Azospirillum sp. TSH100: one gene and its partner. The protein of the gene in region 1 interacts with the protein of each later gene in a pairwise test. Links are inferred from orthologs where the notes say so. Each region holds a gene or a part of one and is shown in the gene's direction. Other genes may lie near its edges. The genes, in order: ptsN and E6C72_RS17280.

Region 1 (5,841 bases):
ACGCCCCGGGAGCAAGAAGCCGTGACGTCCAAACGGTCGCCATTCCTTACCGCCCTGTCGGCCATCCTGGCCGGCGGGTTTCTCTCTTTCGCGTCACTGGTGCCGGGGGCCGCTCATGCCCAGGGCCTGCCCGGCATGGGCGGCAAGCAGCCGGTGGAGATCAACGCCGATCAGGCGATCGAATGGCACCAGGACGTCCGCGCCTATGTGGCGCGCGGCAACGCGTCGGCCAAGCGCAACGACTCGACCGTCTTTGCCGACGTGCTGACCGCCTATTACCGCGAAGTCCCCGGCAAGGGGAACGAGGTGTTCCAGCTGGTCGCCGACGGCAATGTCCGCGTCGTCAGCCCGACCCAGCAGGTGTTCGGCGACCATGGCGTCTATGACGTCGACAAGCAGGTGGCCGTCGTCACCGGCAAGGACCTGAAGCTGGTCACCACCAAGGACGTGGTGACCGCCCGTGACAGCCTGGAATATTACGAGGCGCAGGATCTGACCGTCGCGCGCGGCGACGCGGTTGCGGTGCGCGGCAACGACCGGCTGCGCGCCGACGTGCTGATCGGCCGGCTGAAGAAGATGCCGGACGGCACCACCCAGATGGAGCGGATCGACGGCTCCGGCAACATCATCGTCACCACGCCCACCGACGTGGCGCTGTCCGACAAGCTGGTCTATTCGGTTGCCGACAATGTCGCGGTGCTGATCGGCAATGTCCGGATCACCCGCGGTGACAACCAGCTGAACGGCGAAGCCGCCGAGATGAATATGAACACCAAGATCAACCGCGTCATCGCCGGCCGCGACGCCGGCGGCCGGGTCAGCGGCCTGCTGATCCCCGGCGAAAAAAATGGGGGCGAGAAGAACGGGTCCGGCGTCCCCGCGGGCAAGAAGCCGTGACCGTGCTGACCGCGAACGGGCCCGGCGCCGCTCCCGCCGGAAACATCGCCGCGACCGCCGCCCCGACCGAAGGGCTGGTGGCCCAGCATCTCGGCAAGTCGTTCAAGAAGCGGCCGGTGGTGCGCGACGTCTCGATCAGCGTCCAGCGCGGCGAGGCGGTCGGCCTGCTCGGCCCCAACGGCGCCGGCAAGACCACCTGCTTCTACATGATCACCGGGCTGATCGCCGCCGACTCCGGCACGATCACGCTGGACGGCCAGGACATCACCGCGCTGCCGATGTACCGCCGCGCCCGGCTCGGCATCGGCTATCTGCCGCAGGAGGCCTCGATCTTCCGCGGCATGACGGTGGAGAACAACATCCGCTCCGTGCTGGAGGTGGTGGAGAGCGACCGCGACGCGCGCGAGGCGATGCTGGACGAGCTGTTGGCCGAATTCTCGGTCACGCATCTGCGCCGCTCCCCCGCCCTGGCGCTGTCGGGCGGCGAGCGGCGGCGCGTGGAGATCGCCCGCGCGCTCGCCGGCCAGCCGCACTTCATCCTGCTGGACGAGCCGCTGGCCGGCATCGATCCCATCGCGGTGAACGACATCCGCGAGCTGGTCGGCCATCTGCGCGACCGCGGCATCGGCGTGCTGATCACCGACCACAACGTGCGTGAAACGCTCGACCTCGTCGATCGGGCATACATTTTGCACGATGGTGTGGTACTAATGGAGGGACGGCCGGACGAGATCGTGGCGCACGAGGGCGTGCGCCGGGTCTATCTCGGCGACCGGTTCAGTCTGTAGCCCTCCGTTCCCACTGGTCCCGGTTCCACAGCCATGGCGCTTGCTCAACGTCTCGACCTTCGACAAGCCCAGACCCTGGTGATGACGCCGCAGTTGCAGCAGGCCATCAAGCTGCTGCAGCTGTCGAACATCGAACTGTCGGACTTCGTCGATCGCGAGATCGAGCAGAACCCGCTGCTGGAACGCGACGGCGGCCCGGCCGACGGCGGCAGCGATCCTGTCGGCGACGGTGCCGGCGGTGAGGCGCCGGGCGGGCTGGACGGCCCCGGCGGGATGGAGGCGAACGGTCTCAGCGTCGACGGGCTGAATGGTCGCGACGACGGTCCGGGGCCGGCTCCCAGCGACGGGCGCACCCGCGACACGGTGGAGATGACCTCGTCGGACACGCTGGCCTCCTCGTCCGAAGCGCCGCTCGACACCGATTTCGAGAATGTCTACAGCGACGACCGTTTCTCCGACGGCGCGGATGGTGGCAGCGAGGTCTACGGCTCCTACGGCGAACGCGGCGGCCGCAGCGGTTTCGAGGATGACGACAGCAACCTCGAAGCGACGCTGACCAGCGAGAAGAACCTCCGCGACCACCTGACCGAACAGCTGAAGATCGACCTGCCCGACCACGGCGACCAGCTGATCGGGCTGGCCCTGATCGACATGCTGGACGAGGCCGGCTGGCTGATCGGTTTCGACGCCCAGGCGATGGCCGAGCAGCTGGGCTGCGGCGTGGAGCGGGTGGAGCGGGTGCTGGCCGCCTGCCAACGCTTCGATCCGCCCGGCATCTTCGCCCGATCGCTGAAGGAATGCCTCGCCATCCAGCTGCGCGAGAAGAATCGCCTCGATCCGGCGATGGCGACGCTGCTCGACAATCTGGAGCTTCTGGCCGCGCGCAACCTGCCGGCCATCATGAAGGTCTGCGGCGTCGATGCCGAAGACGTCGCCGATATGGTCGCCGACATCCGCAAGCTGAACCCGAAGCCGGCACTGGCCTTCGACCACACCCCGGCCCAGCTGGTCACCCCCGACATCCTGATGCGCGCCAATCCCGGCGGCGGCTGGCTGATCGACCTGAACCCGGACACGCTGCCGCGCGTGCTGGTCAACCACCGCTATTTCGCCCGCATTTCCGACAGCGCCCGCAACAAGGCCGACAAGGAATACATCTCGGAACGCTTCCAGTCGGCCAACTGGCTGGTGAAGTCGCTGCACCAGCGCGCCACCACCATTTTGAAGGTGGCGAGCGAGATCATCCGCCAGCAGGATGCCTTCTTCATCCATGGTGTTTCGCACCTGCGGCCGCTGATCCTGCGCGACATCGCCGAGGCGATCGGCATGCATGAGAGCACCGTCAGCCGCGTCACCACCAACAAGTTCATGGCAACCCCGCGCGGCGTCTTCGAGCTGAAATACTTCTTCACCTCCGCCATCCAAGGTGCGGACGGTCAGGCTTCTCATTCCGCGGAAGCGGTTCGGCACCGCATCAAAACCATGATCGATGCGGAAAAGCCGGACGACGTGCTGTCCGACGACAAACTGGTGGAGATTCTCCGTGCGGAAGGGATCGACATTGCGCGAAGGACGGTCGCGAAGTATCGTGAAGCGATGAAAATACCGTCATCGGTGCAGCGACGCCGTGCCAAGATGTCACGCATGTAAGCGGGTTGGATGGGGGAGGGCTCGATTGACAGTCCGGTGACCCTTGCCTATCGTCCCGGCCCGCAAGCGGCGGATCAGCATCTGCGAACCCGACATCTTCAAACGTCGTGTCTACACCGTCCCCAGCGGACCAATATTGGAAACGTTCCACCATGCAACTCTCCGTCAAAGGCAAGCAGCTCGATGTGGGTGACGCTCTGCGCACCCATGTGGCCGACAGCCTGAACGCCGTGGTCGGCAAGTACTTCGACAAGCCGATCGAGGCGAACGTCGTCCTGACCAAGGACGCGCACCTCTACAAGGCCGACATCCAGGTCCATGTGGGCCGCGGGATCGTCCTGCAGAGCGCCGGCGACGCCACCGAACCCTACCCGGCCTTCGACATCGCCTGCGAGAAGCTGGCCAAGCGCCTGCGCCGCTACAAGCGCCGCCTGCGCGACCACCACGCCGCCGAGAACGGCGCCGCCGTGCCGGCGAGCTACCGCGTGCTGGAGGCCGAGGCCGACGAGCATCACGACGAGGCGGAGACTGCGGCCGATGGCGCCGCCCACCCGATGGTCGTCGCCGAGATGGAGACGAGCATCGCCACCCTGTCGGTCAGCGAGGCGGTTATGCGCCTGGAACTGGCGCAGGCTCCGGCTCTCATGTTCCACAACGGTGCGCATGGCCGTCTGAACATGGTCTACCGCCGCGCCGACGGGAACATCGGCTGGGTCGATCCGGCGGAGAAGGCCGGCGCCTGACGGCGCCGACCCGTCCCTCTGGTCAAGAAGCGTCATGCTCGACCTCATTTCTCCGCACGCCATCCTCCCGAACCTGAAGGCCGGCAACAAGAAGCAGGCCCTGCAGGAGATGGCGCGCAAAGCGTCCGAGCTGACCGGTCAGCACGAGCGGGCGATCTTCGACGTGCTTCTGGAGCGCGAAAGGCTGGGCACGACCGGCGTGGGCCATGGCATCGCCATCCCGCACGGCAAGCTGTCCAGCCTGGACCGCGTCCATGGCGTCTTCGCCCGTGTCGAGCGGCCCATCGATTTCGATGCGATCGATGAGCAGCCGGTCGACCTGATCTTCCTCCTTCTCGCCCCGGAACAGGCGGGAGCCGACCATCTGAAGGCCCTTGCCCGCGTCTCGCGCCTTCTGCGGGACCAGTCCATGTGCGAGAAGCTGCGCGGAGCCCAGTCGGGCGACGCGATGTACGCGCTCCTGACCCAGCACGAGCCGAGCCCGTCCAACTGACGGGCCGCCGGTGAGGGGCAGATAGCCAAAGGGCCGCCGCACGTCCGTGCGCGGCCCTTTTTCTTTGGCAGTGGATGCACCAATTGGTGTGGGGCCGGGCGGCCTGCTACACTGGGCCGAGCCGACATGACCGACGGGGACCACGGCCATGGGAAACGCACAGCGCAAGCCCTGGATTTCGCCGCAGGCTTACCTCGCCGCCGAACGCAGCGCCGAGGTCCGCCACGAGTATGTCGATGGCGAGATCTTCGCGATGGTCGGGGCGAGCCTGAACCATGCACGGATCGTGGCGCGCCTCGGGTATGCGATCCGGCAGGCGGCGCTGCGTCGTGGGTGTGATGCGTTCACCAACGATGTGAAGGTCAGGGTGGAGGCGGCGAACGCCTACTACTATCCCGACATTGTGGCGACCTGCGCCGCTGACGACGACCCCTATGTCGTCAAGGATCCGGTCCTGGTGGTGGAGGTGCTGTCCGACAGCACTGAGGCCATCGACCGCCGCGAGAAGCGGACCAACTATCAGAAGATCCCGTCCCTGCGCGAGATCGTGCTGGTCTCGCAGAGCGAGCGTCTGGTCGAGATCTACCGCCGCGATGGCGCTGGCTGGACCGTCGATGTCGTGCGCGACGGTCCGGTCATGCTGGCTGCGTTGGACCTGACCATTCCACTCGACGCTGTGTACGAGGACTGAGGGAAGCCGGCGCTTTAAAAATACCCCCCTCCCTCGGCTGTCATCCCCGCGAAGGCGGGGATGCAGGCTTACGGCCCAAGCGGCTGAAACGGCTGGATCCCCGCCTGCGCGGGAATAGCGGTCGATATGAAGATTCGTCAGCTTCGGGCGGATGGTGCCCTCACCCCCGCTCCGCCCAGCCCATGTAGTTCACGTCCAGATCGCGCGCGTTCAGCCGGAACTCGTCGCTCAGCGGGTTGTAGGTGATGCCGGTCAGGTCGCGCATGCCCAGCCCGTACGGGCGGACGATGGCGTTCAGTTCGGACGGGCGCAGGAACTGGCGCCAGTTGTGGGTGCCGCGAGGCAGCCAGCGCAGGATGTATTCCGCCCCGACGATGGCCAGCGCGAAGGATTTCGGCGTGCGGTTCAGCGTCGCCAGGAACAGCACGCCGCCCGGCGCCAGCAGCTCCGACAGCGACTTCACGAACAGGGGCACGTCGGCGACATGCTCGATCACCTCCATCGCCAGAACCACGTCGAATGTTTCGCCGCTGGCCGCCAGGGCCTCGGCGGTGGTGGCGCGGTAGTCCACCGTCGTGC
Region 2 (7,538 bases), on another replicon or contig:
GGCCGCGCGGTGGAGGCGGCGGGCGACGTCGACGTGCTGCTGCTCGACAAGACCGGCACCATCACGCTGGGCAACCGGCAGGCGGCGGAGTTCATCCCGGTCGGCGGCGTCGCCGAGCGCGAGCTTGCCGAAACCGCCTTCCTCTCCTCGCTGGCCGACGACACGCCGGAAGGCAAGTCCATCGTCGCGCTGGCCCAGCAGCGCTTCGGCTTCGACCCGGCGGCGCTGGATCGCGGCGGGTTGACCTTCATCCCCTTCACCGCCCAGACACGGATGAGCGGGGTGGATGTCGCCGGACTGGGCATCGCCGGGGTGGGAACACGGATCCGCAAGGGTGCGCCCGACACGATCGTCTCGATGATCGGCGGCGCAGGCCGCGACCTGACGCTGGCGGTGGAGCGGGTCGCCAAGGCCGGCGGCACGCCGCTGGTGGTGGCGCGCGATGGCCGCGCGATGGGCGTCGTCTATCTGAAGGACATCGTCAAGCCCGCCATCCGCGAGCGCTTCCAGACCCTGCGCAGCATGGGCATCAAGACGGTGATGGTCACCGGCGACAACCCGCTGACCGCAGCCGCCATCGCCGCCGAGGCCGGGGTCGACGATTTCCTGGCCGAGGCGACGCCGGAAAGGAAGCTTGAGCTGATCCGCGCCTTTCAGGCGGAAGGGCGGCTGGTCGCCATGTGCGGCGACGGCTCCAACGACGCGCCGGCGCTGGCCCAGGCGGATGTCGGCGTCGCCATGAACACCGGCACCCAGGCGGCGCGCGAAGCCGGCAACATGGTCGATCTGGAGAGCGACCCGACCAAGCTGATCGAGATCGTCATGATCGGCAAGCAGCTGCTGATGAGCCGCGGCGCGCTGACCACCTTCTCGATCGCCAACGACGTGGCGAAATATTTCGCCATCATCCCGGCGCTGTTCATCGCCGCCTATCCGCAGCTGCAGGCGCTGAACGTCATGGGGCTTGCCAGCCCGCAGAGCGCCATCCTGTCGGCCATCATCTTCAACGCGCTGATCATCGTCGCGCTGATCCCGCTGGCGCTGAAGGGTGTGGCCTATCGCCCGGCCGACGCGGCCAGCCTGCTGCGGCGCAACCTGCTGATCTATGGCCTGGGCGGTCTGGCGGTGCCCTTCGTCGGCATCAAGCTGATCGACATCGCCGTCACCACGCTCGGCCTCGTGTGAGGAGTCTCATCGCATGACCAGGGAACTTCGCCCGGCCTTCGTCCTCATCGTCGTGATGACGGTGCTGACCGGCCTTCTCTACCCGCTGGCGATCACCGGCGCCGCGCGGGTGCTGTTTCCGGCGCAGGCCGCCGGCAGCCTGATCGAGCGCAACGGCACGGTCGTCGGCTCGTCCCTCATCGGGCAGTCCTTTGCCGGGGCGGCCTATTTCCACCCGCGCCCGTCGGCCGCCGGTCAGGGCTATGACGCCAGCGGCAGCGGCGCCAGCAACCTGGGCGCCACCAACAAGGCGTTGGTGGACGCGCTGGGCAAGACGGTGGCGCAGTTGCAGGCGGAGAATCCCGATGCGCAGGGTCCGGTTCCGGCCGACCTCGCCACCGCGTCGGCCAGCGGCCTCGACCCGCACATCTCGCCGGCCGGTGCCGCCTTCCAGGTGGAGCGCGTCGCCAAGGCCCGCAACGTCCCGGCGGACCAGGTCCGCGCCCTGGTGGCGGAGTTCACCGAAGGCCGGCAACTGGGGTTGTTCGGCGAGCCGCGGGTGAATGTGCTGCTGCTGAACCTGGCGCTGGACGAGAGGATGCCGTTGGGGCGGTGAGCGTGCCTTGACGCACCGAAGCTCTCCCTCTCCCGATCAGGGAGAGGGAGGCCTCCCATCCGTTGACGCCGCGCAGCGATGCCGCCACCCTGCTCCGCCCCTGAGAGGTTCACCATGACCACATCCAGCGCACCGGCACGCTGATGGCCGACCCGGACACCGACGACCGCCCGTCGCCCGACGCGCTGCTGGAGGAAGCCAACCGCGAGCGCCGCGGGCGGCTGAAGATCTTCCTCGGCGCCGCCCCCGGGGTCGGCAAGACCTATGCGATGCTGGAGGATGCCCGCGCCCGGATGCGCGACGGCACCGGGGTGGTCGTCGGCGTGGTCGAGACCCACGGGCGCCGCGACACCGAAGCGCTGCTGGACGGACTGGACATCCTGCCGCGGCGGCGGATCGACTATCGCGGGCGGGCATTCCAGGAAATGGACCTGGACGCCATCCTGGCCCGCAGGCCGAAGCTGGTGCTGGTCGACGAGTTGGCCCACACCAACATCCCCGGCAGCCGCCACGTCAAGCGCTGGCAGGATGTGGAGGAGATCCTCGATGCCGGCATCGATGTCTGTTCCACGCTGAACGTCCAGCATCTGGAAAGCCTGAACGACGTCGTCGAGCGCATCTCCGGCATCAAGGTGCGCGAGACGCTGCCGGACAGCGTGTTGCAGCGGGCCGACGAGATCGCGCTGATCGACCTGCCGCCGCGGGAGCTGATCCGCCGCCTGCAGGAGGGCAAGGTCTATGTGCCCGAACAGGCGAAACGCGCCGCCGACCATTTCTTTTCCGCCGGAACGCTGACCGCGCTGCGCGAGATGGCGCTGCGGCAGGCGGCGGAGCGGGTGGACGCGCAGATGCTGCGCTACATGCGCACCCACGCCATCGCCGGCCCCTGGCCGACGCGCGAGCGCATCCTGGTGTGCATCGGCGACGGACCGCAGGCCCTGCGGCTGGTGCGCACCGCCAAGCGCGCGGCGGAGCGGCGAGACGCCCCTTGGGTGGCTCTTTATGTCGAGACGCACCGCCACCATTCCCTGTCGGAGGAGGACAAGGACTGCATCGCCCAGGCGCTGCGGCTGGCCGAACAGCTGGGCGGCGAGACGGCGGTGGTCCAGGGCGAGCGGGCGGCGGCGGAAATCCTGGCCTTCGCCCGCGCCCGCAACGTCAGCCAGATCATCGTCGGCCGCGCCCATCCCCGGCGCCGGCTGCGCGTGCTGCACCAGTCGGTCACCACCGACCTGCTGGCCCGCGACGAGGATTTCGACGTGATGGTGGTGGCCGGCGAGGAGGAGCGGCCGGCGCGCAGCCTGGAGACGCGGGCGCCCTCCCCCGTGCTCGACTGGCCGGCCTACATCGTGGCGACGCTGACCGTCGCCGCGGCCACCGCGGTCGGGCTGCTGATCGATGTGTGGCTGCCGCTTCCCAACATCTCCGTCGCCTATCTGGTCGGCGTGCTGCTGGTGGCGATCCGCTACGGGCTGGCGCCGTCGATCTATGCGTCGGTGCTGAGCTTCCTCACCTTCAACTTCCTGTTCACCGAGCCGAAATACACCTTCGCCATCACCGACGTGCAGAACATCATGACGGTGTTCTTCTTCCTGGTGGCGGCGGTCATCACCTCCAACCTCGCCGCCCGCGTCCGCGCCCAGGTGGAGACGACGCGGCTGAGCGCCCGGCGCACAGCGAACCTCTACGACTTCAACCGCCGCGTCTCGGCGGCGGTCGGGCTGGACGACGTGCTGTGGGCTGTGGTGCACCATGTCGCCGCCACCATGAACGGCCGCTCGCTGGTGCTGCTGCCGCGCGACGGCCGACTGGAGGTCGCCGCCGGCTATCCGCCCGAGGATACGCTTGACGAGAAGTCGATGGCGGCGGCCCGCTGGTCCTGGGAGAACGGCAAGACCGCCGGCCGCGGCTCCACCACCCTGCCCGCCGCCGACTGGCTGTTCCTGCCGCTGCGCACCGGGCGCGGTCCGATCGGCGTGCTGGGCGTGCAGGCGATGCAGGGACAGGCCATGGCGGGGCAGCAATTGCTGTCGCCGGAGCAGGGCCGGCTTCTCGACACGCTGGCCGATCAGGCCGCGGTCGCCATCGAACGCACCGCCCTGGTCGCCGACATCGAGACGGCCCGCGTCGCCGCCGAGACCGAGCGGCTGCGCTCGGCACTGCTCTCCTCGCTGTCGCACGATCTGCGCACGCCGCTGGTCTCCATCCTCGGCGCCTCGTCCAGCCTGACCAGCTATGGCGAGACGCTGGCCCCGCCGGAACGGGCGGAGCTGGTGCAGACCATCCAGGAGGAAGCGGAACGGCTGAACCGCTTCGTGCAGAACCTGCTGGACATGACGCGGATCGGATCAGGCACGCTGAAGCCGCGCACCGATTGGGTCGAGCTTTCCGACGTGATCGCGGCGGCGCTGGAGCGGGCGAAGCGCATGCTGGGCGACCGTCCGCTGCGGCTGGAGCTGGAGCCGGGGCTGCCGCTGCTGCGGCTCGACCCGGTGCTGGTCGGACAGGTGTTCTTCAACCTGATCGACAACGCCTGCAAATACTCGCCCGAGGGCAGCCCGATCACCATCGCCGCCCGCTGCCGTGACGCGGAGGTGCGGGTCGAGCTGTGCGACCGCGGACCGGGGATTCCGGAGGCCGACCGCGAACGCATCTTCGACATGTTCTATCGCGTGGAGGCCGGCGACACGCAGAGCGCCGGGACCGGCCTTGGCCTCGCCATCTGCCGTGGTATCGTGGAGGCGCATGGCGGCAGCATCCGGGCGCTGCCCGGGCACGACGGGGCCACCAATCACGGTATGGGCACCTGCATCGTCCTCCAGCTGCCGGTCCCGGCCGGGCCGGAGATCGCCGACATCGAAGGAGACAGCGCGAGTGGCGAAGAGTCTGGCTGCGAAGAGTCCGGCGGCGAAAATCCTGGTCATCGATGACGAGCCGCAGATCCGCAAGTTCCTGCGCATCAGCCTGTCGGCCAACGGCTATGGGGTGGTGGAGGCGGAAAGCGGACGCGAGGGGGTCGAGGCCTGTGCCGGCCAGCGGCCCGATCTGGTGATCCTCGACCTCGGCCTGCCCGACCTCGACGGCCAGGAGGTGATCAGCGCGCTGCGCCAGACCTCGACGGTGCCGATCATCGTGCTGTCGGTGCGCGCCCAGGAATATGACAAGGTGGAGGCCCTGGACCGCGGCGCCGTCGATTACGTGGTGAAACCCTTCGGCGTCGGCGAGTTGATGGCCCGTGTGCGCGCCGTCCTGCGCCAACGTCCGGCCGACGCGGAGCCGGCCACCCTCATCACGGCCGGCCCGATCACCATCGACCTCGCCCGCCGGGTGGTGGAACGCGATGGCGACGAGCTCCATTTGTCGCGCAAGGAGTACGAGCTGCTGGCGATGCTGGCCCGCCATGCCGACCATGTGCTGACCCACACCGACCTGCTGCGCGAGGTCTGGGGGCCGGCCCATGTGCATGACACCGCCTATTTGCGGGTCTATGTGAAGCAGCTTCGCCAGAAGCTGGAGGCCGACCCCAACCTGCCGGCGCTGATCGTGACGGAACCGGGGGTGGGGTACCGGTTCAGGACGGGGGTGGAGTGAAGGAGAGTGATGGCGCCTCTCCTCCTCCAAAACTCCGCCAGGCCGCGACGATCGTCAGCGCTTCTTCCCTCCATGCGGCAGGTAGCTCTGGACGAGGTCCTTGGCGGTGTCCTTCAACATGTCCCAAGCCTCCGGATCGCCCTTGGCCAGCGTCGCCATCATCGCCGCGGCGTTCTTCAGCGTGATGTGCGGCGGCAACGGCGGGACGTTGGGATCGGTGTAGGCCTCGACAAGCACCGGGCCCCGGGTCGCCATCGCCTCGTCCCAGACACCGGCGAGGTCTTCAGGCTTGTCGACGAACAGGCCCTTGAAACCGAGCAGCTCGGCATAGCGGGCATAGGGGAAATCGGGAAGCTCCTGCGAGCCCTCGAATTTCGGATCACCGTTCTGGGCGCGCATCTCCCAGGTCACCTGATTGAGATCGCGGTTGTTCAGCACCAGCACGACGAAGCGCGGGTCGCTCCACCGCTTCCAGTATTTGGACAGCGTGATCAGCGCGTTCATGCCGTTCATCTGCATGGCGCCGTCGCCGACGATGGCCAGCACCGGGCGGTCCGGATGGGCGAATTTGGCGGCCAGGGCGTATGGCATGCCCGGCCCCATGGTGGCGAGGCCGCCGCACAGCGTCGCCTTCATGCCGCGGCGGATCTTGATGTCGCGGGCATACCAGTTGGTGCCCGACCCGGTGTCGCAGGCAATCACCACGTCATCCGGCAACCGTGGCGACAGTTCCCAGAAGACACGCTGCGGGTTCAGCGGCGTGGCATCGTTCATGGCGCGGGCTTCCAGCACCTGCCACCACTCGGCGACACCCGTCTCGATCCACTCGCGCCAGGACCGGTCCTGCTTGCGTTCGAGCAACGGGATCAGCTCGCGCAACGTGCCGGCGCTGTCGCCGACGAGGTTCACCTCCATCGGATAGCGGATGCTCAGCATCTTCGGGTCGATGTCGATCTGTACGCCGCGCGCCTGCCCCTCCTTGGGCAGGAACTCCGAATAGGGGAAGCCGGAGCCGATCATCAGCAGCGTGTCGCAGTTCACCATCATCTCGTAGCTCGGCCGGGTGCCGAGCAGGCCGATGGAGCCGGTGACGAAGGGCAGGTCGTCGGGCAGCGCCGCCTTGCCGAGCAGCGCCTTGGCGACGCCGGCCCCCAGGATGTCGGCGATCCCGATCACCTCGTCGGTGGCGTTCAGCGCGCCGGCGCCAACCAGGATCGCCACCTTGGAGCCGGCATTCAGCACATCGGCGGCGCGACGCAGGTCGGCCTCGGCCGGGCGCACGACGGGAGCTGAATAGCCGACGCCGGAATGGATGGTGCCGTGGGCCCGCGCCGGCGCCTCCACCGCGTCCATCTCCTGCAGGTCGTTGGGCATGATGATGCAGGTCACCGTCCGCTCGGCCTTGGCGACGCGCACCGCGCGGTCGACGATGTGCCGCACCTGCGCCGGGGTGGAGGCCATCTGCACATACTCGCCGGCCACATCCTTGAAGAGGGAGACGAGGTCGACCTCCTGCTGGTACTGCCCGCCGAGTGCCGTCAGCGCCTGCTGGCCGACGATGGCGAGCACGGGCTGGTGGTCGAGCTTCGCGTCATAGAGGCCGTTCAGCAGGTGGATGGCGCCGGGGCCGGAGGTGGCGAGGCAGACGCCCATCTCGCCGGTGTATTTGGCATGCGCGGTCGCCATGAAGGCCGCCAGCTCCTCGTGGCGGGGCTGGATGAACTCGAACCGGTCGCCGGCACGGGCGAGCGCGCCGACCAGCCCGTTGATGCCGTCGCCGGGATAGCCGAAGACCCGCTTCACGCCCCACTCGGAGAGCCGCTGCCAGAAAAAGTCGCTGACGTTCGGAGCCATTGTCGCCTCTCTTGTCTCTGCTCGGATGTCACCGCCGTTCCTGTTTCAACTGTGTGCCGCCCCATCGGTTCGCCGGAGGCCGCAGTTTTTTTTGCCCATCCTCCTGTCGGACCGATCCGGCCGGCAGGGCGTTATCGTTTGCAGCAACAGGGAGACCGCGATGGCCGAGGCCAACATCGATGACCGCTCAAGCCTCGAACGGGCCTATGACCGGTACGCCTTCGAACAGGATGCGGCGGCGAACGCGCGCAGCGACGCGACGACGGTTCATGGCGTGACCATCCTGTCCGCCGCCGATCCCGACGGGCGGATC

What was found.
Region 2: the proteins of ptsN (region 1) and E6C72_RS17280 interact in binary tests that used the Escherichia coli proteins (3 or more experiments, as listed by UniProt). The link is inferred for Azospirillum sp. TSH100 from one-to-one orthologs.

Annotation. Positions count from the first base shown.
Region 1 is NZ_CP039634.1:1,030,714-1,036,554, forward strand. What follows is about bases 2,941-5,841. They hold ptsN (PTS IIA-like nitrogen regulatory protein PtsN), read left to right. Parts: upstream 2,941-4,112; coding sequence 4,113-4,571; downstream 4,572-5,841. Other genes in these bases: rpoN (RNA polymerase factor sigma-54), read left to right, coding at 2,941-3,335; hpf (ribosome hibernation-promoting factor, HPF/YfiA family), read left to right, coding at 3,488-4,078; E6C72_RS05005 (Uma2 family endonuclease), read left to right, coding at 4,720-5,262; ubiG (bifunctional 2-polyprenyl-6-hydroxyphenol methylase/3-demethylubiquinol 3-O-methyltransferase UbiG), read right to left, coding at 5,423-5,841. In the rest of the region: LPS export ABC transporter periplasmic protein LptC, read left to right, coding at 1-25; E6C72_RS04980 (LptA/OstA family protein), read left to right, coding at 22-897; lptB (LPS export ABC transporter ATP-binding protein), read left to right, coding at 894-1,685; more of rpoN, read left to right, coding at 1,719-2,940. UniProt on the Escherichia coli protein: Seems to have a role in regulating nitrogen assimilation.
Region 2 is NZ_CP039635.1:1,031,375-1,038,912, reverse strand. What follows is about bases 1,612-4,910. They hold E6C72_RS17280 (sensor histidine kinase KdpD), read left to right. Parts: upstream 1,612-1,923; coding sequence 1,924-4,710; downstream 4,711-4,910. Other genes in these bases: E6C72_RS17275 (response regulator), read left to right, coding at 4,655-4,910; kdpC (potassium-transporting ATPase subunit KdpC), read left to right, coding at 1,612-1,780. Outside these bases: potassium-transporting ATPase subunit KdpB, read left to right, coding at 1-1,185; more of kdpC, read left to right, coding at 1,199-1,611; more of E6C72_RS17275, read left to right, coding at 4,911-5,371; E6C72_RS17270 (thiamine pyrophosphate-requiring protein), read right to left, coding at 5,426-7,225; E6C72_RS17265 (hypothetical protein), read left to right, coding at 7,386-7,538. UniProt on the Escherichia coli protein: Member of the two-component regulatory system KdpD/KdpE involved in the regulation of the kdp operon. KdpD may function as a membrane-associated protein kinase that phosphorylates KdpE in response to environmental signals.